Regions from separate parts of the Pseudarthrobacter sp. MDT1-56 genome, predicted to be linked through region 3. Evidence: riboswitches for the same ligand, from Rfam matches in the RefSeq annotation. Region 3 holds a riboswitch; each other region holds the start of a gene.
The links. Region 3 has a riboswitch for S-adenosylmethionine ahead of AC50YC_RS10190 (cobalamin-independent methionine synthase II family protein). Riboswitches for the same ligand answer to the same signal wherever they lie in the genome.
Positions count from the first base shown of each region.

Region 1 (6,819 bases), on a different contig from region 3:
TGCGCGGAATCCGGCGTCGAGGTCAGCGAGGATGTCGTCGATGTGCTCCAGGCCCACGGAGAGCCGGACCAGGCCCGGGTTCACGCCGGCGACGGTCTGCTGTTCGGGGGAAAGCTGGCTGTGGGTGGTCGACGCCGGGTGGATGACCAGCGAGCGCACGTCGCCGATGTTGGCCACGTGCGAGTGCAGTTCGAGGGCGTCGACGAAGCGCTTGCCGGCCTCCGCTCCCCCGGCGATGTTGAAGGCGACGACGGCGCCGGTCCCCTTCGGGCCGTACTTGCGGCCGCGCTCGTACCAGGGGCTGGACGGCAGCCCGGCATAGGCGACCGATTCGACGTCGTCCCTGGCCTCGAGCCATTCCGCAACCTGGGTGGCGTTGGCGACGTGCCGCTCCACGCGCAGGCTCAGGGTCTCGAGGCCCTGGGCGATAAGGAAGGCGTTGAACGGGGACACCGCCGAGCCGAGGTCGCGCAGCAACTGGACGCGCGCCTTGAGGATGTAGGAGAGGTTGGCGCCAAGGGCACCGTCCTTGCCGAGGTCCCGTGCGTAGACCAGGCCGTTGTAGGTGGGGTCGGGGGTGTTGAAGCCGGGGAAGCGTTCCGGGTCCCTGCCGAAGTCGAAGTTGCCCGAGTCCACGATCACGCCGGCGATCGCGGTCCCGTGGCCGCCGAGGTACTTGGTGGCGGAGTGCACCACGATGTCCGCACCCCACTCGATCGGGCGGATGAGGTAGGGCGTGGAGAGCGTGTTGTCCACGATCAGCGGGACCCCGGCCTCGTGGGCCACCTGCGAGATGCCCTCGATATCCAGCACGTCCTGGCGCGGGTTGGAGACCACTTCGCCAAAGAACAACTTGGTGTTGGGCTGCACGGCGTCGCGCCACTGCTCAAGGTTGTCCGGGTCCTCCACGAAGGTCACGGAGATCCCGAACTTCTTCAGCGTGTGCGCCAGCAGGTTGTAGGTGCCGCCATAGAGGCTGGGGCTGGCCACCACATGGTCGCCGGCCTCGGCAACGTTCAGGATCGCGAGGGTCTCCGCGGCCTGTCCGGAGCTCAGCAGCAGCGCCGCCAGTCCGCCTTCCAGGCTGGCCACCCGCTGTTCCACGGCGTCCTGGGTGGGGTTCCCGATCCGGGTGTAGATGGGCGCGAGTTCGGCGAGGGCGAAGCGCTTGGCGGCGCTTTCGGCGCTGGGGAAGACGAACGACGTCGTCTGGTAGATCGGCAACGACCGGGCACCGGTGGCGCTGTCCGGCTCCTGGCCGGCGTGGATCTGGCGGGTTTCGAAGGACCAGGCACTGGACATCGGGACACTCCTTAGGGGACCGGGCACAGGCAGCCCCGGAGCCCCCTGGCCCGGGTCGGCACTGGCGCCGCGCTTGCCCTCCGGCGGGCGCCGGACGGCCAGGTCTTCACCCGGGGCACCCCACCGCGTGACGAGGGTTGCCGGCCAGCTAGCCGGGGCTGTGCGCTGGCACTCATGACCTGACCCCAGTCTAGGAACCGGTTGCGGGCCGTGGATAGCTTTGTGACGAAGATGAAGTTGCGCGGCCGGCGGGGCGCAAAAGACCGGCCACTTCCCCGCCGTGACGCGGGGCCGCACCCGGCGGGGAGCCCCCAAAAATGACATCCCACCACGGTTAGGAGAGCCTAAGCTGAGAGCCGCATCACAAAGTGTCAAGATGAGGGCATGCGCATGGATCACGTCTCTTACGCCTGTGAACAAGATGGCCTCGCTGCCACCACCGAACGAATTGCGTCTGCCCTCGGCGTAGAAGCCGTGAAGGGCGGAGTACACCCCCGATTCGGGACCCGCAACATGATCATCCCGCTCGCGGGACACAAGTATCTCGAGGTCGTGGAGGTCCTGAACCACCCCGCGTCCGACAAGGCCCCCTTCGGCCAGGCCGTCCGCGCCCGTTCCGAAGCCGGCGGCGGCTGGATGGGCTGGTGCGTCGAAGTCGACGACCTCGCCCCGTTCGAGGAACGGCTCGGCCGCGCCGCCGTCAACGGCAACCGCAAGTTCCCCGACGGCCGCGAACTGGTCTGGAAGCAGATCGGCATCCTCGGGCTGATCGCCGATCCCCAGGTGCCCTACATGCTCAAGTGGGAGGGCGATCCGGAACTCCACCCGTCCAAGGCCTACGAGAGCAATGTCAAGATGTCCGCCCTCACGATTGCCGGCTCGGCGGAGCGTGTCACCGAATGGCTCGGAGTCCCGGTCGAGAAGCCGCTGGAGGACGTGGCCGTGAACTGGCTCGCCCCCCGTGGGACGCCCGGCATCCTCTCCGTCACGTTCGAGACGGCCTCCGGAGCCGTCACCATCTGACGCTTCACCGCCCAACACTTCGGCCGCCATCAGCGGGTGCCAATGACGTCACCCACCGATGGCGGCCGATAACTTTTAACTCCCGGCGCGCCTGCCCGGCCCGCGGCTCAGCCCAACCCGATGGACCTGCCGAAGAGGCTGAAACCGACGAACGCCACGATGTCCAGCACGGCGTGGGCAATCACCAGCGGCATCAGGCGGCGGGTTTTGGTGTAGACCAGCGCGAAGATAACGCCCATGATGGCGTTGCCGATGAACGGGCCGAAGCCCTGGTAGAGGTGGTAGCTGCCGCGCAGCATGGAACTGGTGAAGATGGCCAGCGGCAGGCTCCAGCCGAATTTGCCCAGCCGGTCCAGCAGGTAGCCCACCACGATCACTTCCTCCACGATCCCGTGCCGGATCGCGGAGAGGACCAGCACCGGCACGGTCCACCAGTAGGCGTCCAGCGCGCTGGGGATGATCTCCGTCGTAATGCCCAGTGCCCGGCCCGCGGCGTACAGTCCCAGCGACGGGATACCGATCAGCGCCGCCAGGCCGAACCCCTGCAGCAGGTCCCTGCCGGGGCGGGCGAAGTTGAGCCCCAGCTTCTGGAACGCCGTGACGCCGTGGCTGCCGCCGCCGGACAGGCCGGACGTCCGGTGGTCGGTGAGGAAATAGAGTGCCAGGACCACCGGCACCAGGGCGAAGAAGATATCCAGCAGCTGGTAGGTGAGGTCGAAGTATTCGCGGCTGCTTTGCGAACGGTTCAGCGTGGAGGTCCCCTCCGCCAGCGGCGCCCGGGTCAGCTTGTCCAGCAACTGGACGACCGAGTACACGGCGGACTGCCCCAGGGACAGGCCCAGGACGATCCAGACTTCTAACCGCAGGCGGCGGCGGGAGGGAACGAGCATGTTCCTATCTTGCCCGGTCTTGGTTGGCCCTGCCTTACCGGCGTTGCCGCCTATGCTGGGGTTTATGAGTGCGCCCGGGAAAATCATCATGATCCGGCACGGCCAGTCCGCCGCCAACGCCGACACCTCGATCTACAACCGGGTGCCCGATTACCGGATTCCGCTGACCGAACTCGGCGCGGAACAGGCCCGGGCTGCCGGCGAGCAGGTCCGGCGGCTGCTGGACGGCCGTCCGGTGTGTGTGTATGTCTCCCCCTACCTGCGGGCCTACCAGACACTCGAGGCGCTCAACCTCGGCCCGCTGGTCGAGCGGGTGATCGAGGAGCCGCGGCTGCGGGAGCAGGACTGGGCCAACTTCCAGATCGCCGGTGAGATCGAGGACCAGAAGGAACTCCGGAACGCCTACGGCCACTTCTTCTACCGCTTCCGGGAAGGCGAGTCCGGCTCGGATGTCTACGACCGGATCTCCTCGTTTATGGAGACGCTGTACCGGCACTGGTCCAAACCCAGCTACGCCCCCAACGCCCTGTTCGTCACCCATGGGCTCACCATGCGGCTGTTCTGCATGCGCTGGTTCCACTGGTCCGTGGAGTATTTCGAGTCCCTCAACAATCCGGACAACGCCGAGGTCCGCACCCTGCACCGCACCGGGGAGGGCAAGTACGAGCTGGACAAACCGTTCAGCCAGTGGGAGGCCCGGCGTGTCGATGAGACGGTGCTGGACGCCCCGCCGATGTTCTTCTAGCAGCCGCAGTGCCGCCCGGTACCCGGGCTGTCACCTAGCGGGCGCGGACCCCCGCGCGCCAGACGGCATGGGTCAGCGGCATGCCCGGCCGGTAGGCCAGGTGGGTGGCGGACGGCGCGTTCAGCAGGTGCAGGTCCGCGCGGTGGCCGACGGCGATCGAGCCGACGGCGCGTTCGCCGTCGGCGTCGTTCCCGGACTCCCGGCCGAGGGCCAGCGCGCCGCCGTAGGTCGCGGCGCGCACGGCCTCGTGCACGCTGAGGCCCATCTGGAGCACGGCGGTGGTGACGCAGAACGCCATCGAGCTCGTATAGGAGGTGCCCGGGTTGCAGTTGGAGGCCAGTGCGATCTGCACGCCGGCGTCAAGCAGTTCCCGGCCCGGCGCCAGCGGCTGGCGGGTGGACAGATCGCAGGCCGGCAGGCACGTTGCCACCGTGCCGCGTCCTCTAGCCGCCCCGTCCCAGCCGGACCAGCTGGCCGCGAGGGCGTCGAGATCGTCGGCGGACAGGTAGTTCACGTGGTCCACGCTGGCCGCACCGAATTCCAGCGCGAGCCGCACGCCGGGGCCTTCGCCCAGCTGGTTGCCGTGCACCCGCAGGCCCAGCCCGGCGTCCCGGCCGGCCTGGAGCACGCGCCGGGACTGGTCCTCGGTGAAGGCACCCCGCTCGCAGAAGACATCGGCCCAGCGCACGAACGGCCGGACGGCGGAGAGCATGGCGCCGCAGACCAGGTCCGTGTACTCCTCGGCGTCCATGCCGGCCGGAACAAGGTGGGCCCCGAGATAGGTGACCTCGTCCACCACGGTGGAGGCGATCCGGGCGCTGCGGGCTTCGTTGTCGATGTCCAGGCCGTAACCGGTCTTGGTTTCGAGGTAGGTGGTGCCCTGCGAGACGGCCTCGGCCACGCGGCCCAGGGCGAGCCGGGTGAGGTCGAAATCGCTTGTATTCCGGGTGGCGCCGGTGGTCACGGCGATCCCGCCGGCGCTGTAGCTCTCCCCCGCCATCCGGGCCTCGAACTCGGCGGTCCGGTCCCCGGCGAAGATCAGGTGGGTGTGCGAATCCACCCAGCCCGGCAGCAGGGCACGGCCGCCGGCGTCGACTGAGGTGTCGGCGGCCGGGGCGTCCGCCACCCGCCCCAGCCAGGCGATCCGTTCACCTTCGATCACCACGGCTGCTCCCTTCAGGACCCGGTGGTCCGGGTCTTGGGTCATCAGCTCGGCGATGTTGGTGATCAGGGTGCTCATGAGTCCATTGTTCAGCGCCGGATGGACCAGCGCGTCGCAGCCAGCGCCTCCGCTGTCCGGGATGCCGGACCCGTGGCTGTGTTGCCGTCTGCGGCAGAGCCGGCGCCCTGGCCGGCGAGGATCAGCCCGGCAGCCAGTTCGGCGATGCCGGAGGAGGTCTGGAAGCCGTAGCCGCCCTGGCCTGCGAGCCAGAAGAATCCGGGGGCTTCGGCGTCGAACCCCACGACCGGGACGCCGTCGGCCGCTTCCGTCCGCAGCCCCGTCCAGGCCTGGCGGACGCCGCGGATGCCCAAGGTGGTGATGGTGTTGAGCCGGGCGACGAGTCTTTCGATGTCCCCCGGGTGCGGCTGCGCGTCCTCGGGTCCGCTCGGTTCGTGTTCCGACGGCGAGATCAGGACCTGCTCGCCGTCGCGGCGGAAGTAGAAGGAGTCGTCGGCGGCGGCCACCATGGGGCTGCCTTCCGGGAGGGGGTGCTCGACGTCGACGATCGCCGCGGTGCGCCGGTACGGCTGCAGCTGGACCTTCTCGACGCCGCTGAGCACGGCGAGCTCGTCGGCCCAGGCGCCGGCGGCGTTGACCACGACGCCGGCCTGGAAGCCCTCCTGCCCGGCGCCGAGTTCCCAGCCGGAGCCAAGGCGCTGGGCCGAGTGGACGCGGGCGCCGGTGATGATGTCCACCCCGTTGGCTTCGGCATGCCGGCGGTGGTCCTCGAGCAGCAGGGGCGCGTCGCAGGCGAAAGACCCGGTGTCCAGGCCGGCGGCGGAGAAGGAGTCCGGGAGCAGGGCCGGGCAGAGTTCCAGGGCCTTGGTGTGGGTGATCGGCCGCATGTGGCCGCTGGCTTGCTCCCGGACGGTGGCGTCGTCGCCGATCAGCAGAAAGCTGCGCGGTGAGAGCACCGGTTCCGGGCGGGTGGCGTCCCGGGCGGCGATCAGTGCGAGGGTGCGGAGGGTGAGCTCCTGGACCGCAGGCGGGCCGTAGCTGGGGATCAGCTGCCGGGCTGAGCGGGCCGAGGTGTGGTACGCCAGGGTCTGCTCGGCTTCCACCAGCGCGACGCTGCATTTTCCGGCCAGGGCCGAGGCAAGGGACAGGCCGGCGATACCGCCGCCGACAATCACGACATCGTAATTAGCTGACATGGGTCCATCCTTGCAGACGGAAGCGGTTGCGGCGCCGTTTGTGGCGCCGCAACCTCGTTTCTGCTTTTTCCGGTGAAGCCCGTTCAGCCGGCGACGGCGGCGCGGCTGCGCACGAAGGCCTTTACGCAGGCCTCCACGTCCTCGGCGCTGTGAGCGGCGGAGAGCTGGACGCGGATCCGGGCCGCGCCCTTCGGGACGACGGGGTAGCTGAACGCCGTGACGAAAACGCCGTGGTGCAGCATGGCGTCCGCCACCTTGGCGGCCATCACGGCGTCGCCGAACATGACCGGGACAATGGCGTGCTCGCCCGGGAGCAGCTCGAAGCCTTCCTCGGACATCCGGCTCCGGAACAGCGCGGCGTTGGCGAAGAGCTTGCTGCGCAGTTCGCCGGAGCTCTCCACGAGGTCCAGGGCCTTGAGCGTCGCCGCGACGATGGCCGGGGCCAGCGAGTTGGAGAACAGGTAGGGGCGGGCCTTCTGGCGG
Region 1 covers NZ_JBWZCK010000007.1:197,922-204,740, forward strand. Annotated here, with positions in the region: gene AC50YC_RS12020 (bifunctional o-acetylhomoserine/o-acetylserine sulfhydrylase) at 1-1,302, opposite strand, end outside; SAM riboswitch class IV at 1,367-1,482, opposite strand; gene AC50YC_RS12025 (VOC family protein) at 1,687-2,325, shown strand; gene AC50YC_RS12030 (CPBP family intramembrane glutamic endopeptidase) at 2,433-3,215, opposite strand; gene AC50YC_RS12035 (histidine phosphatase family protein) at 3,280-3,960, shown strand; gene hutI (imidazolonepropionase) at 3,995-5,200, opposite strand; gene AC50YC_RS12045 (NAD(P)/FAD-dependent oxidoreductase) at 5,212-6,336, opposite strand; gene AC50YC_RS12050 (glycine C-acetyltransferase) at 6,420-6,819, opposite strand, start outside.
Region 1: linked by a shared signal. The riboswitch ahead of AC50YC_RS12020 (bifunctional o-acetylhomoserine/o-acetylserine sulfhydrylase) and the one ahead of AC50YC_RS10190 (cobalamin-independent methionine synthase II family protein) in region 3 are both predicted to bind S-adenosylmethionine.

Region 2 (6,819 bases), on a different contig from region 3:
GACCTCGTCCCAGCGGTAGCCGAGTTCACGGACCAGGAAGGTTTCGATGAGCCGGTGCCGCCGGACCATGGACAACGCCAGCCGGACGCCGTCGGCCGTCAGCGTGATGGCGCTGTAGGGCTGGTGGTCCACGAGGCCCTGGTCCTTGAGCTTGCGCACCATTTCGGAGACCGAGGAGTTGGCTACGCCGAGCCGTTGGGCCAGCTGGGTGGAGGTGATGGGCTTGTCCTGCCACTCCGTAAAGGAGTAGATGACCTTGACGTAGTCCTCGATCGAGGAGGAGGGCAGACTGGTCTTCACAGTTTCCAGCCTACCGTCAGGCGGCGCCGGAGACGGTCAGGCCCGGACGGCCCGCCAGCTCTGCGTCAGGTAGGGGAGCGGAAGGACCTCGCCGGGGCGGTGGCCAAGGTGCTCGTGGAGGTACCAGTCGAGGTTGCCCAGGACCTTGGCCCGGGTTGTTTCGCTGGCGGCCAGGTAGTAGCTGCGGGACTTCGTCAGCTCCATGATGTCGGCGGTCCGCACCGGATCTTCCCATCGGGTGAGGTGGCTCTCCAGTCCCGTGAATTCCGGGCCAAGGGGCGGTGTGAAGTGCGGTTTGTGCACATCGCCTGCATGCATGATGCGTGAGAGGCGGTGCACCCAGGGAACGGACGTGTCCAGCTGGTTCCAGGTCAGCCCCAGTACCCCGTGGGGGCGGAGGATCCGTGCGATTTCTGCACTGGCCAGGAGCGGATCGCACCAGTGCCAGGCCTGGGCGACGGTGACGACGTCGAACGCCCCGGCGGGCAGTCCGGTGCGCTCGGCGGTACCCTCGACGGCGGTGACGCCCGGGAGCGTCCGGCGCAGCTGTTCCAGCATGTCGGCGGACGGGTCCACCGCGACTGTGTGCAGGCCGCGCGCGACCAGCAGGGCGGTGAACTTCCCGGTGCCGGCGCCGAGGTCCGCGGCGTCCCTGGCGTTCCGGGGGACCAGCCAGTCGGCCGAATCGTCGGGGTACCCGGGACGGACGCGGTCGTAGTGTTCCCCGCCGTCCTGGAAACTCTGCCCCAGCTCCTGGCGCCGTTCCCGATGCAGTTTGGGTCCGCCGCGTGCCACGTGCGATCTCCTTCGACAGGTCCGGATGGTACCTTTCGAATTTACCGCACGCGGCAGGGGCGGTGGTTCCCCGCCGGACCTCAGCGGGCTGTCAGTCCTGGGTGCAGGGGGCCGCGCCGGCGGTGCCGGGCGTGTTGGGGGCCCAGTGCGGGTAGCTGCGGGTGTCGTTGGACGGCACCCAGCGTCCGGCGTCCACGACGTAGTCCCAGCCGAGGCCGGTCCGGCGCAGTTCCTGGAGGGCGGCGAGCAGCCGCTGGGCGTCCTCCAGCCGGGACCCCACACCAAAACTGGCCCGCAGCGAGCCCGACGGGAGCCCGAGCCGCCGGAGCAGGGGGTGCGCGCAGAAGCGGCCGTCGCGCAGCCCGATGCCGTGTTCGGCGGACAGGTACGCCGCCACCAGTCCCGCGTCGTAGCCTTCCACCGAGAAGTTGACGACGCCGATCGTGCCGGTACCGGTGGCGGTGCCCGCGGCGTTGCCAGGCCCGGCGCCTGCCGGAGAGTCGAAGGAGGCACTGTCCGAGAAGATCTGGTGGACCGTCACACCGTCAATCCGGGCAAGGCCCTCAACGAGGAAGGACCGGATGGCGTTTTCGTGCGTGTGCCACTGGTCCGCGTCCAGATCGGCGATCACCTGGGTGGCCCGGGCCAGGGCGGCGGCGCCAAGGACGTTGGGGGAGCCGCCTTCATGCCGGGCCGGGCCGGTGGTCCAACTGACGCTGTCAATCCTGGCGTCCTGCACGGCTCCGCCGCCGGCCAGGTGCGGGGTGCCGGCGTCGAGCCAGTCGGGACGGCCGATCAGAACCCCGGCGCCGAACGGTGCGTAGAGCTTGTGCCCGGAGAAGGCAAGGTAGTCGACGTCGTCCGCGGCGATGTCGATCCGCCGGTGGGGCGCCAGCTGGGCGGCGTCCACGACGATCCTGGCGCCGTAGTCGTGGGCCAGGGCGGCCAGGGCCCGGATCGGCAGGATCTCGCCGGTCACGTTGGAGGCGCCGGTCACGGCGAGCAGGCTGACGCCGCTGTGGGCGAGCTCCGCGCGGAGCAGTTCCAGCGTGGCGGCGAGGGTGGGGGCGGCGATGACGCTGCGGTGCGGGACGCGCTGCCACGGCAGCAGGTTGGCATGGTGCTCAATGTCGAGGTACAGCACCTCGCCGGTGTGCACGCCGTCGACGGCGGGCAGGCACCCGGCCAGCAGGTTCAGGGAATCGGTGGTGTTCCGGGTGAAGATCACCGCATCGTCCGGCCGGCCGCCCACGAACTCCCGGACAATGGTGCGGGCGTTCTCGTAGACCGAGGTACTGATCTGCGAGGCGTAGCCGGCGCCGCGGTGGACGCTGGCGTAGTACGGCAGGATCTCGTTGAGGTAGGCCGAGACCACGGACAGGGCAGGGGCCGAGGCGCCGTAGTCCAGGTTGGCGTAGCGGACGTGGCCGCCCTGAATGAGCGGTGCCTGGATCTCGGCGCCGGTCACGGCGGCCAGCGGCCGTCGGGCTACGGCGAACCGCGCGTCGGGACGGGCCTGGCTGGCGCCGGTCTGAAAGTCAGGGGTGGCAGGAATGGTGGCAGTAGTCATGGGACCTCGCTCGAAAAGGACCCCACACACCGGGGATCCGCGCTTGCCGGGTCCGTTCCGGACCGGCCAGGTCGTCACCCGGGGCACCCCACCGCGAATGGAGGGTTGCCGGCCAGCAAACCGGGGTTTAGCGCTGGCACTCGTGACCTGCTTCGAGCCTAGGACATGCCTGCTGCCGCAGAAAGGCGGGACATGAATGTGAAGCCGTTTGTTACGCGAGGCGCGCGCCGGTTATTACCGGACAGCCCCAAGGCGGATCGTGGCGCGACGATCAAGAGGCAGCAATACCCCGCTCAGGGGTCGGGGCGGCAGCCTCATTGTCGGCCTGGACGCTGAGGCCGAACAGCGTATGCAGCGCCGCCGTGTAGTCGTCCTGGCGTCCGAGGGCGGCGAGCTCCCGGGCGCGGACCGTCGGGGTATGGAGCACGCGCCGGATCATGCGCCGGAGGGCGAGGTTGACGTCTTCAGTCGAGGCGCCCCGGGCGTGCTGTTTGCTGACCCGCTCCATTTCGCTCACCAGGACCTGTTGGAGGTGCTCGCGCAGGGCGACGACGGCGGCATCGACAGCGCGGGCCGCGTCTTGCTCCTCGAAGTGGCGTGCCGATTGCCGGACCAGGGCGCGCGCGAGGCGCAGCGCTTCGGCATCCGCCGGGGGAGCGGCGAGGTGGACCGATTCCAGCGTAATGAGGTCCACCCCCGGCAGTTCCGCCACGTGCGGGTCGAAATCGTGGCTGGGAGCGAGGTCGATGACGGTGAGGGGACGCGCCGCACCCGCACGCCACCGGGCGAGGGCGGCAGCGTCGACGCGGACCCCTGCACCGCTACAGCCAATGACAAGATCGGATCCGGCAACGGCTGCCGGCAACTGCTGTGCGGAGATGGCTCTACCGCCCCTGGCCGCCACGAAGGCCTCCGCGCGGCCGGAATGGGAGAAGACGGAGATCTCGGAACATTTTCGGTTCCTGAGCAGCTCCGCCACGTAACCGGCGTAGGAACCGGTACCGAAGAGAACGGCCGACGTCCCGGTGGTCCCGGCCCGCCTCGTTCCGGCGGCGAGGTCCAAGGCGACCGAAGCGATGGATCTGCCCGCGTTGCTGAGCGAGGTCTGAGCCCCGACATCCTTGGCCGTGCGGGACGCGGCCTGGAACAGCCTGCCCAGCCGCCCGCTGGTGGTTCCGGCGGCCTGTGCGTCGGCGAGAGCGCGCCGGACCTGGCCGGCGACTTCGCGCTCACCCACAACGACCGAGTCCAGGCCCGCTGCAACGGCGAAGAGATGTTCGACAGCCGTGGTTCCCCGGAGTTCCTCGAAAAGGGCCGAAAGGCGGATCGTTGGCAGCCCGGAGCAGAACTGGACTGAATCGAGGACGTCTGCGCGAGCGGCTTCAAGGACCGCCAGGGACGGGACTTCGCAATAGATTTCGAATCGGTTGCAGGTGGACAGGACCACGGATGCTGCGACGGGCGGACTGCCGGTAAGAATATGCTGTGCGAGCCCGGCGGAAGCGGCGTGCAGGGCGGCGGCGGACGCGGGGTCCAGGTCCCGGTACTTCGCCACGAGCACCAGCAGAACGGGGCTGACGACGGAGGTGCCGCGAATCGAGGCTTGATGTGTGTCAGACAAGGCTGCTCTCCTCCCAAAAAGATGCCCTAGTCTTGAGGCCGGCTGTCGGGGCCGGCGTCTTTGACAGAGTCGTACAGGGAGGTTGGGGAATCCTTGGAAGCGGGTTGTTAGAGCAGGTCGTCCAGGCCCGGGTTGAGGCGCTTGAGAACCTCCGAGTGCAGGATGGAGTTGGTGGCGAGGGCGTTGCCGCCGAAGGGGCCGTCTTCGCCTTCGAGGGAGGTGAAGCGTCCCCCCGCCTCCGTGACGATCGGGACCAGCGCGGCCATGTCGTAGAGGTTCAGTTCGGGCTCGCAGGCGATGTCGACGGCACCTTCGGCCACGAGGCAGTAGGACCAGAAGTCGCCGTAAGCGCGGGTCCGCCAGACCTTCTCGGTGAGGTCAAGGAACTCGTCGAGGTTGCCGCGCTGCTTCCAGCCGCCCAGGCTGGAATAGGACAGGGAGGCGTCCGAGAGCTTGGAGACGTTGGAGACTTTCAGCCGGGTGGCGGCAGCCAGCGAACGGCCCATGTAGGCTCCGGCACCCTTGGCGGCCCACCAGCGCTTGCCCAGCGCCGGGGCGCTGACGACGCCGACGACCGGCTCGCCCTCGTCGACGAGGGCAATCAGGGTGGCCCAGACCGGGACGCCGCGGACGAAGTTCTTGGTCCCGTCAATCGGGTCGATGATCCACCGGCGGGAGCCATGGCCGGAACTGCCGAACTCCTCGCCAAGGACGGCGTCGCGCGGACGGGAGCGGGAGAGCTGGCCGCGGATGGCCTCCTCGACTGATTTGTCGGCGTCGGTCACCGGCGTCAGGTCCGGCTTCGTCTCAATCCGAAGGTCGAGCGCCTTGAAGCGGCTCATGGTCTGGGAATCTACGGAATCTGCCAGTACATGGGCAAGGCGCAGGTCATCGTTGTAGCTCGAAGCGGGTTGACTCATGGTTCCAAACTACCGCCAAAGCGGGCTGCGGGGCGGGAGGCCACGGGCCTGCGCCGCCGGATGCGGCCGGGCACGGGGCGGCTGACGGCCGGACAGCCGGCCTGCCGGACTAGGAGACGGTACCCAGTTCCTTGACGTCCTGGGCTTCCATCCGCGGGTCCGTCCCCAGCAGGCGGCGGAGCGAGGCGAGCCGGGCGGGGCCGGACTCGCCGGCATGGCCGGCAGCAACCCAGGCGTCCACCCCGCAGTTGACGGCACTGGAATCGTGCTTGCATCCCCGCTCGCAGTCGTCGGTGCCTGGCTCGAGGTCCGGGAAGGAGCGCAGGATCCGGTCGGGATCCACGTGGGCAAGGCCAAAGGAGCGGATGCCGGGGGTGTCGATGATCCAGCTGCCCGGCGGCGCCTCGTTGACCTTGAGGGCCAGCGCGGAGGAGGAGGTGTGGCGGCCGCGCCCGGTCACGGCGTTGACGCCGCCGGTGGCGCGCTCGGCGCCGGTCAGGGCGTTGACCATGGTGGACTTGCCCACACCGGAATGGCCCAGCATGACGGTGACCTTCCCGTCGAGGTGGGCGCGAAGCTGGGAGACGGCGTCCTTGTCCAGCCGGGCGGAAAGTCCGTCGTCCGAGCGGGCATCGATGCCGGAGGCGGCGGAGTCCGCCGTCTTGGAGATGATCACCGGGAAGGCAAGGTGCTGGTAGTTGGAGAGGAGTTCCGCGGGATCCTTGACGTCGGCCTTGGTGACGAGCAGCAGCGGCTCGATGCCGGCGTCGTACGCGGCCACGAGGGCACGGTCGATGAATCCGGTCCGGGGCTCCGGATTGGCGGCCGCCACCACGATCACCAGCGTGTCGGCATTGGCGACGACGGCGCGCTCGATCGGGTCCGTGTCGTCGGCGCTGCGCCGCAGCAGGGTCCTGCGGTCCTGGATCTTGACCAGCCGGGCCAGGGTGTCGGGTTCGCCGCTGACGTCCCCGACGAGGGAGACGAAGTCGCCGGCGACGACGGGGTTGCGGCGCAGTTCCCGGGCGCGGGCGGCGATGATCTTGCGTTCTTCGGGGGTGCCTTCGGCGACGACGGCGGTGTAGCGTCCGCGGTCAACGGTGATGATCCGGCCGGTGACGGCGTCGTCGTAGGCGGGCCGGTCCTTGGTGCGGGGCCGGGTGCCCTTTTTGTTCGGGCGGATCCGGACGTCGGATTCGTCCCAGGAGTCAGTGCTGCGTGCCACCGGAGGCGTCCTTCTTTGCGGTGGCTGCGTTTCCGGCGGTGCCCTGGGCGAGCATGGACTCCCACATCTGCGGGAAGTCCGGCATCGTCTTGGCGGTGGTCGCAATGTCCTCGACCTCGATGCCGGGAACGGCCAGGCCCAGGATGGCGCCCGCGGTGGCCATCCGGTGGTCGGCATAGCTGTGGACGACACCGCCGTGCAGCGGTGCGGGACGGATGATGAGGCCGTCGGAGGTCTCCTCGGCGTCGCCGCCCAGGCGGTTGACCTCTGCGACGAGAGCGGCCAGCCGGTCTGTTTCGTGCCCGCGGAGATGCGCGATGCCGCTCAGCCGCGAGGGGCTGCTGGCTAGGGCGCAAAGTGCGGCGACTGTGGGGGCGAGTTCGCTGGT
Region 2 covers NZ_JBWZCK010000003.1:209,200-216,018, reverse strand. Annotated here, with positions in the region: gene AC50YC_RS05980 (metal-dependent transcriptional regulator) at 1-300, opposite strand, end outside; gene AC50YC_RS05975 (class I SAM-dependent methyltransferase) at 337-1,095, opposite strand; gene AC50YC_RS05970 (aminotransferase class V-fold PLP-dependent enzyme) at 1,187-2,665, opposite strand; SAM riboswitch class IV at 2,700-2,813, opposite strand; gene AC50YC_RS05965 (glutamyl-tRNA reductase) at 2,937-4,286, opposite strand; gene hisN (histidinol-phosphatase) at 4,394-5,206, opposite strand; gene rsgA (ribosome small subunit-dependent GTPase A) at 5,316-6,431, opposite strand; gene aroA (3-phosphoshikimate 1-carboxyvinyltransferase) at 6,415-6,819, opposite strand, start outside.
Region 2: linked by a shared signal. The riboswitch ahead of AC50YC_RS05970 (aminotransferase class V-fold PLP-dependent enzyme) and the one ahead of AC50YC_RS10190 (cobalamin-independent methionine synthase II family protein) in region 3 are both predicted to bind S-adenosylmethionine.

Region 3 (6,819 bases):
GACATCGTGATCCACTCCGCCACCAAGTTCCTGGGCGGGCACGGCACCACCCTTGGCGGTGTGATTGTCGAGAGCGGCCGCTTCAACTGGGGCAACGGAAAGTTCCCCACCATGACCGAGCCGGTGGCTTCCTACGGCAACGTCTCCTGGTGGGGGAACTTCGGCGAGTACGGCTTCCTGACCAAACTCCGCTGCGAGCAGCTGCGCGACATCGGACCCGCACTGTCCCCGATGTCTGCGTTCCAGCTCCTGCAGGGCGTGGAGACCCTCCCGCAGCGCCTGGACGAACACCTCAAGAACGCCCAGGCCGTGGCGGAATGGCTCGAAGCGGACGAGCGTGTGGCCTACGTGAACTTCTCCGGCCTGCCCTCGCACCCGCACTTCGAGCGGGCCAAAAAGTACCTGCCGCTGGGACCGGGTTCGGTGTTCTCCTTCGGGGTGAAGGGCGGCCGGACCGCCGGCCAGAAGTTCATCGAGTCCCTGCAGCTGGCCTCGCACCTGGCTAACGTCGGCGACTCACGGACCCTCGTGATCCACCCGGGCTCCACTACCCACCAGCAGCTCAGCCCGGAGCAGCTCGAATCCGCCGGCATCCCCGAGGATCTGGTCCGGATTTCAATCGGGCTGGAAGACATCGAGGACATCCTCTGGGACCTGGACCAGGCTTTGGACTTGGCGTGTGAGGGGTCCGCCTCTGAAGCCGACACCTGCACGATCGGAGCACTGTCATGAGCAGCGAAGAAACCCGCACCTGGGCCGGACCGTCGGCGCCGGAGCGGCTGAACCTGCTGCGGCAGGCGAAATCGATCGCGATTGTGGGCGCCTCGGACAAACCGTCCCGGGCAAGCTATTTCGTGGCGACCTACCTGCAGTCCTCCACGCGCTACAAGGTGTACTTCGTGAACCCGGTGGTCAAGGAGATCCTGGGCGAGCCGACGTACGCCTCGCTCGCGGACCTGCCGGAGAGCCCGGACATTGTGGATGTGTTCCGCAAGCACGACGACCTGCCCGGCGTCCTGGACGAAGCCATCGCCGCCGGCGCCAAGACGCTCTGGCTGCAGCTTGGCTCGTGGCATGAGGACGTGGCGAAGGAAGCGGAAGCTGCCGGCCTCGAGGTCGTGATGGACCGCTGCGTGAAGATTGAGCATGCCCGGTTCCACGGCGGCCTGCACCTGGCCGGCTTCGATACCGGGGTCATTTCCTCCAAGCGGCAGGTCCTGGCCTAGCCCCCTGCACGTTTCCGCGGCGCTTTCGGACGAGCGCACCCCGGGTCCCAGCCGCGCCCGTCTGAAAGCGCCGCGGTAATCGGTACGCCGCGCCTCAGCCCGGGACCCGGCGGGGCTTCGATGGACCGTTGAGGGACAGGGAACGGGAACAGGGGCTTAACGACGGCGGCGGGCCACCTTTTCAGGTGACCCGCCGCCGTCGTGCGTCAGCTTCTGGAACGTCAGTCGTTGATCAGGTCGTTGATCACGATGGTCTGGTCGCGGTCCGGACCGACGCCGATGGCCGAGAAGCGCGTGCCGGAGAGCTTCTCCAGGGCCAGCACGTAGTTCTTGGCGTTCTCCGGGAGGTCCTCCAGGGTGCGGGCGCCGGTGATGTCCTCGGTCCAGCCTTCGAAGAACTCGAAGATCGGCTTGGCGTGGTGGAACTCGGTCTGCGTCATCGGCATTTCATCGTGCCTGACTCCGTCGACGTCGTAGGCCACACAGACCGGGATCTGCTCGATGCCCGTGAGCACGTCCAGCTTGGTGACGAAGTAGTCCGTGAAACCGTTGACGCGCGAGGCATGGCGCGCCAGCACGGCGTCGTACCAGCCGCAGCGGCGCGGCCGGCCGGTGTTGACGCCGAACTCGCCGCCCGTCTTCTGCAGGTACATGCCCATGTCGTCGAACAGCTCCGTAGGGAACGGACCTGCGCCGACCCGGGTGGTGTACGCCTTGATGATGCCGATGGAGCGCGAGATGCGGGTGGGGCCGATGCCCGAGCCCACGGAGGCGCCGCCGGCCGTCGGGTTCGAGGAGGTCACGAAGGGGTACGTGCCGTGGTCGACGTCCAGGAAGGTGGCCTGGCCGCCTTCCATCAGGACCACCTTGCCCTCGTCCAGGGCGGTGTTCAGGACATAGGTGCTGTCGATGACCAGTGGGCGGAGGCGCTCGGCGAAGGACAGGAAGTACTCCACAATCTCGTCCACCTCGATGTCGCGGCGGTTGTAGACCTTGACCAGGAGTTCGTTCTTCTGGCGCAGCGACCCTTCAACCTTCTGCCGCAGGATCGAGGCGTCGAAGACGTCCTGCACGCGGATGCCGAGGCGGGCCACCTTGTCCATGTAGGCCGGGCCGATGCCGCGGCCGGTGGTGCCGATGGCGCGGGAGCCGAGGAACCGCTCGGTGACCTTGTCCAGGACCTGGTGGTAGGGCGCCACGAGGTGGGCGTTGGCGGAGACGCGCAGCTTGGAGGTGTCGGCGCCGCGGGCTTCGAGGCCGTCGATTTCCTGGAACAGCGCCTCAAGGTTCACCACGCAGCCGTTGCCGATGATCGGAACCGCGTTGGGGCTCAGGATGCCGGCCGGAAGGAGCTTGAGCTCATACTTCTCACCGCCTACGACGACGGTGTGCCCGGCATTATTGCCGCCGTTGGGCTTGACGACGTAGTCGACTCGGCCACCAAGCAGGTCAGTGGCCTTACCTTTGCCTTCGTCGCCCCATTGGGCTCCGACGATCACGATTGCTGGCATGGGATCCTCCCCCATTCGTTCGGGCCAAAGTCCGTATGACTCACCGGGGTGGTCACCGGAGCTCAGCACCGTTCATGAGAATGCCCCGAATCTACCGCTGTGCTCGATCCATCAACGCCAGAGTCCGGGGCTCTTACCACCCAAGTTTAGCCGATCAGGGTCGCGGCAGCTCATTTGACCATCCAATGGACTTCCCGCCGGGCACGGCCTGCGACCGTGCGTCCAGCCAGCGGAACTCCGGCGCCCGGACTTGCGCAAGCCCGCCCGGTGGAATTGAGTGAGAGTTGACCATCCCGAGCGGCCGAGGGACCTGGACCGTTGACGCCGCAGCAACCCTGCCCGGACACAGCAATGTGACGGCAACGGTGCTACCGCCAGGACCGATGGAAAGGAAGCGCCCCATGCGCCACAACACCGACCATATCCGCGCCACCCACGCCGGCTCGCTGCCCCGCACCCCCGAGCTCATCGCCGCGAACGAGGCCAAGGAAGCAGACGGCGTCTCCCCCGAGTTCCTGGATCTGCTGGAAACGTCCGTGGTGGACATCGTCCAGCGCCAGAAGGACCTCGGCATCGGTATCCCCAACGACGGCGAATACGGGCACACGATGTCCAGCTCAGTGGACTACGGCGCGTGGTGGAACTACTCCTTCAGCCGGCTGGGCGGCCTCGAGCCGACAGAGGTGGACCGTTGGGCTGACGCCGCGGTGCACCGCTCCACACCAGGCAACATTGTGCTGACCTCCTTCCCGGACCGGCGCGACCGGCAGAAGTTCAACGAGGCCTACGACGATCCGTCCTCCGGAATCCTGGCGCACCGCAAGAGTGTCACGCAGCCGAAAATTGCCGGCCCGCTGCACTACACCGGGCAGGCCCTCGTGGGCTCGGACATCGCCAACCTCAAAACCGGCCTGGCCGCCGCCGGGCTGACCGACGGCTTCGTCGCCTCCCTCTCTCCCGGTTCCTGCGCCCGCGTCGCCAACGAGTACTACAAGACCGACGAGGAACTCCTGTACGCCTGCGCGGACGCCATGCGGGAGGAGTACAAGGCCATCATCGACGCCGGGCTCACGGTCCAGCTCGACGATCCGTCGCTGGCCGAAAGCTGGGACCAGATCAACCCGGAACCTAGCCTGGCGGACTATCTCAAATTCATCCAGCTCAGGGTTGAAGCCACAAACTGGGCCCTGCGAGACCTTCCCCAGGAGCAGATCCGGCTGCACGTCTGCTGGGGTTCCTGGCACGGCCCGCACACCACGGACATTCCTTTCGCGGACATCATCGGCTCCGTGCTGCAGATCAATGCGGGCGGCTACTCCTTCGAGGCCGCCAACGTCCGCCACGAGCACGAATGGCGCGTCTGGGAGGACACCAAGCTCCCCGACGGAAAAGTCATCATCCCCGGCGTCGTCTCCCATGCCACCAACGTCGTCGAGCACCCCGATCTGGTGGCGGACCGGATCGTACGCTTCGCCACATTGGTGGGCCGGGAAAATGTGATTGCCTCCACAGACTGCGGTCTTGGCGGCCGCGTGCACCCGCAAATCGCCTTTGCCAAGCTGGAATCCCTGGGGGAAGGCGCCCGCCGCGCCACCACCCGGCTCTGGTAACCAGGCGCCGGGAAGAAACGTCATTTCGCAGGGCTTGATAGACTAATAAAGATCGACCAGGAATCGGTCAACACCACATTTTCAAACCACACCGTACTTGGCGTGCCCGGTGCTCGGCGTGCCCGCGTACGGTCTGGCAGCTTCACCAATCCCGCAGGAGACTCAGCAATATATGACAGCCTTGGCCACTGAAAATTCCCGCGAACAGCTTCTGAGCCGCCGCTACGAACCTAGCGTCGCGGCTGTCAACGAGCTGTGCGACACGCTGCAGGCGACCAAAGCTGGCACCAATGTCCCCTATGTGGACCCGATGCACGACGTGGACGAGTGCCGCATCATCAGCCTCTTCTCCAACATCGGAACCGAGGATGAGTCTGGCTTCATCACCGCCGGGGACGAGGAAGCGGCCACCCGCCTGCTCGGCGTCCAGTGGAAGCTTGGCCTGCGCCCTGAGTACGTCATGCCCTGGAACGTCCACCCCTGGTACGTCCCGGGCGAGCCCAACGGCAAGTTCACGCCGGACCAGATTTCCGCAGGTTTGAAGCCGCTGCTGAAGTTCCTCGCCGTCGTGCCCCGCGCCTCAGTGATTGTGGCTCACGGCACCGAGGCCAACCGCCTCGCGAACCTGCTCCTCAAGACCGAGGTGCCCATGATCTGGCGCCGCGGCCTCAAGACCTACAAGGTCCGCTCGCTCAGCGGCCGCGCCTTCGCCGGCACTCCGGCCCGCCAGGAGCAGTACCTCGAAGAGATGGGCACCGTCTACGCGGACGCCATGGCCCGCACCGGTCTGGCCAAGACCAGCTAGCACGCATTAACGACGGCGGGCGCCCACCTTCTGGTGGACGCCTGCCGTCGGACTTTAAGCCGCGCTCCGCGTTGAGGCTAGCGCTTTTCGGCTTCGATGGCTGCTTTGGCGGAGGGGTCCGAGTCCTTGAGGAACTTCTCGATCCGCTCCGGTTCCTCGGCCTCGCCGATCGCCGCGGACGCCCGGCCCAGCGAATACAGGGCACGCAGGAAGCCGCGGTTCGGTTCGTGGTCCCACGGGATGGGCCCGACGCCGCGCCAGCCGTTGCGGCGCAGCGAATCCAGGCCGCGGTGGTAGCCGACACGGGAGTAGGCGTAGGAATCGATGGTCCGGCCCTCTTTCCACGCTTCCTCGGCCAGCACGGCCCAGAGCAGCGAGGAGGTCGGGTGCTTTTCCACCAGGTCCAGGGCTTCCTGGCCCGCATCAAGCGCTGCATAGACTTCCGTCTCGGCAGGCAGGTGCGTGGGCTCGGGACCCATCAGGTTCTTGCGGAACTCGTCCGACATGCCTAGAACGTCTTGCCGGTGGAGCCGAGCTGCTGCGCGGCCTCGACCACGCGGGCCGCGAGGCCGGCCTCGGCGGAGGCGCCCCAGACGCGCGGGTCATACAGCTTCTTGTTGCCGACCTCGCCGTCAATTTTCAGCACGCCGTCGTAGTTGCGGAGCATGTGGTCCACCACGGGGCGCGTGTAGGCGTACTGGGTGTCGGTGTCGATGTTCATCTTGATGACACCGTAGGAGACGGCGTCGGCGATCTCCTTCTCGGAGGAGCCGGAGCCGCCGTGGAACACCAGGTCGAACGGGTTGGCCTTGCCGATCTTGGCGCCCACCTGCTCCTGGATGTCCTTGAGGATCTCCGGGCGGAGCTTGACGCCGCCGGGCTTGTAGACGCCGTGCACGTTGCCGAAGGTCAGCGCCGTGATGTAGCGGCCGTTCTCGCCGGAGCCGAGGGCGTCGATGGTGGCGAGGGCGTCCTCGACCGTGGTGTACAGCTTGTCGTTGATGGCGTTCTCGACGCCGTCTTCCTCGCCGCCGACGGTGCCGATCTCGACCTCGAGGATCATCTTGGCGGCAGCGGTGCGCTCCAGCAGCTCACGGGCGATGCGCAGGTTTTCCTGCAGGGTCTCGGCGGAGCCGTCCCACATGTGGGAGTTGAAGAGCGGGTTGCGGCCGGCCTTCACCTCGGCTTCGGAGGCTGCCAGCAGCGGCAGGACAAAGCCGTCCAGCTTGTCCTTGGGGCAGTGGTCCGTGTGCAGGGCGATGTTGACGCCATAGTTCTTGGCGACTTCGCGGGCAAACGCGGCGAAGCCAAGCGAGCCGGCCACCATGTCCTTGGTGGAGGCGCCGGACCAGTAGGCTGCGCCGCCGGTGGAGACCTGGACGATGCCGTCGGACTCGGCCTCGGCGAAGCCTCGGAGGGCCGCGTTCAGGGTCTGGGAGGACGTGACGTTAACGGCGGGGAACGCGAAGCCACCCGTCTTGGCGCGGTCGATCATCTCGGAGTAGATCTCTGGGGTTGCAATGGGCATGCTGACTCCTAAAGTGAATTTCGTCTGCGGGCTGGGCTCACCCTGGAGTGAACCTCGTCGGCTAGGAACCATCCTAGCCATTCCTGCGCCCGGGCAGTGTCTCCGGTCACTCGCGCCTGTAATACTCGCCCGCGGGTGA
Region 3 covers NZ_JBWZCK010000006.1:100,510-107,328, reverse strand. Annotated here, with positions in the region: gene AC50YC_RS10205 (O-acetylhomoserine aminocarboxypropyltransferase/cysteine synthase family protein) at 1-732, shown strand, start outside; gene AC50YC_RS10200 (CoA-binding protein) at 729-1,226, shown strand; gene AC50YC_RS10195 (adenylosuccinate synthase) at 1,448-2,737, opposite strand; SAM riboswitch class I at 3,023-3,127, shown strand; gene AC50YC_RS10190 (cobalamin-independent methionine synthase II family protein) at 3,139-4,347, shown strand; gene AC50YC_RS10185 (uracil-DNA glycosylase family protein) at 4,520-5,152, shown strand; gene AC50YC_RS10180 (DUF3151 domain-containing protein) at 5,230-5,658, opposite strand; gene fbaA (class II fructose-bisphosphate aldolase) at 5,661-6,680, opposite strand.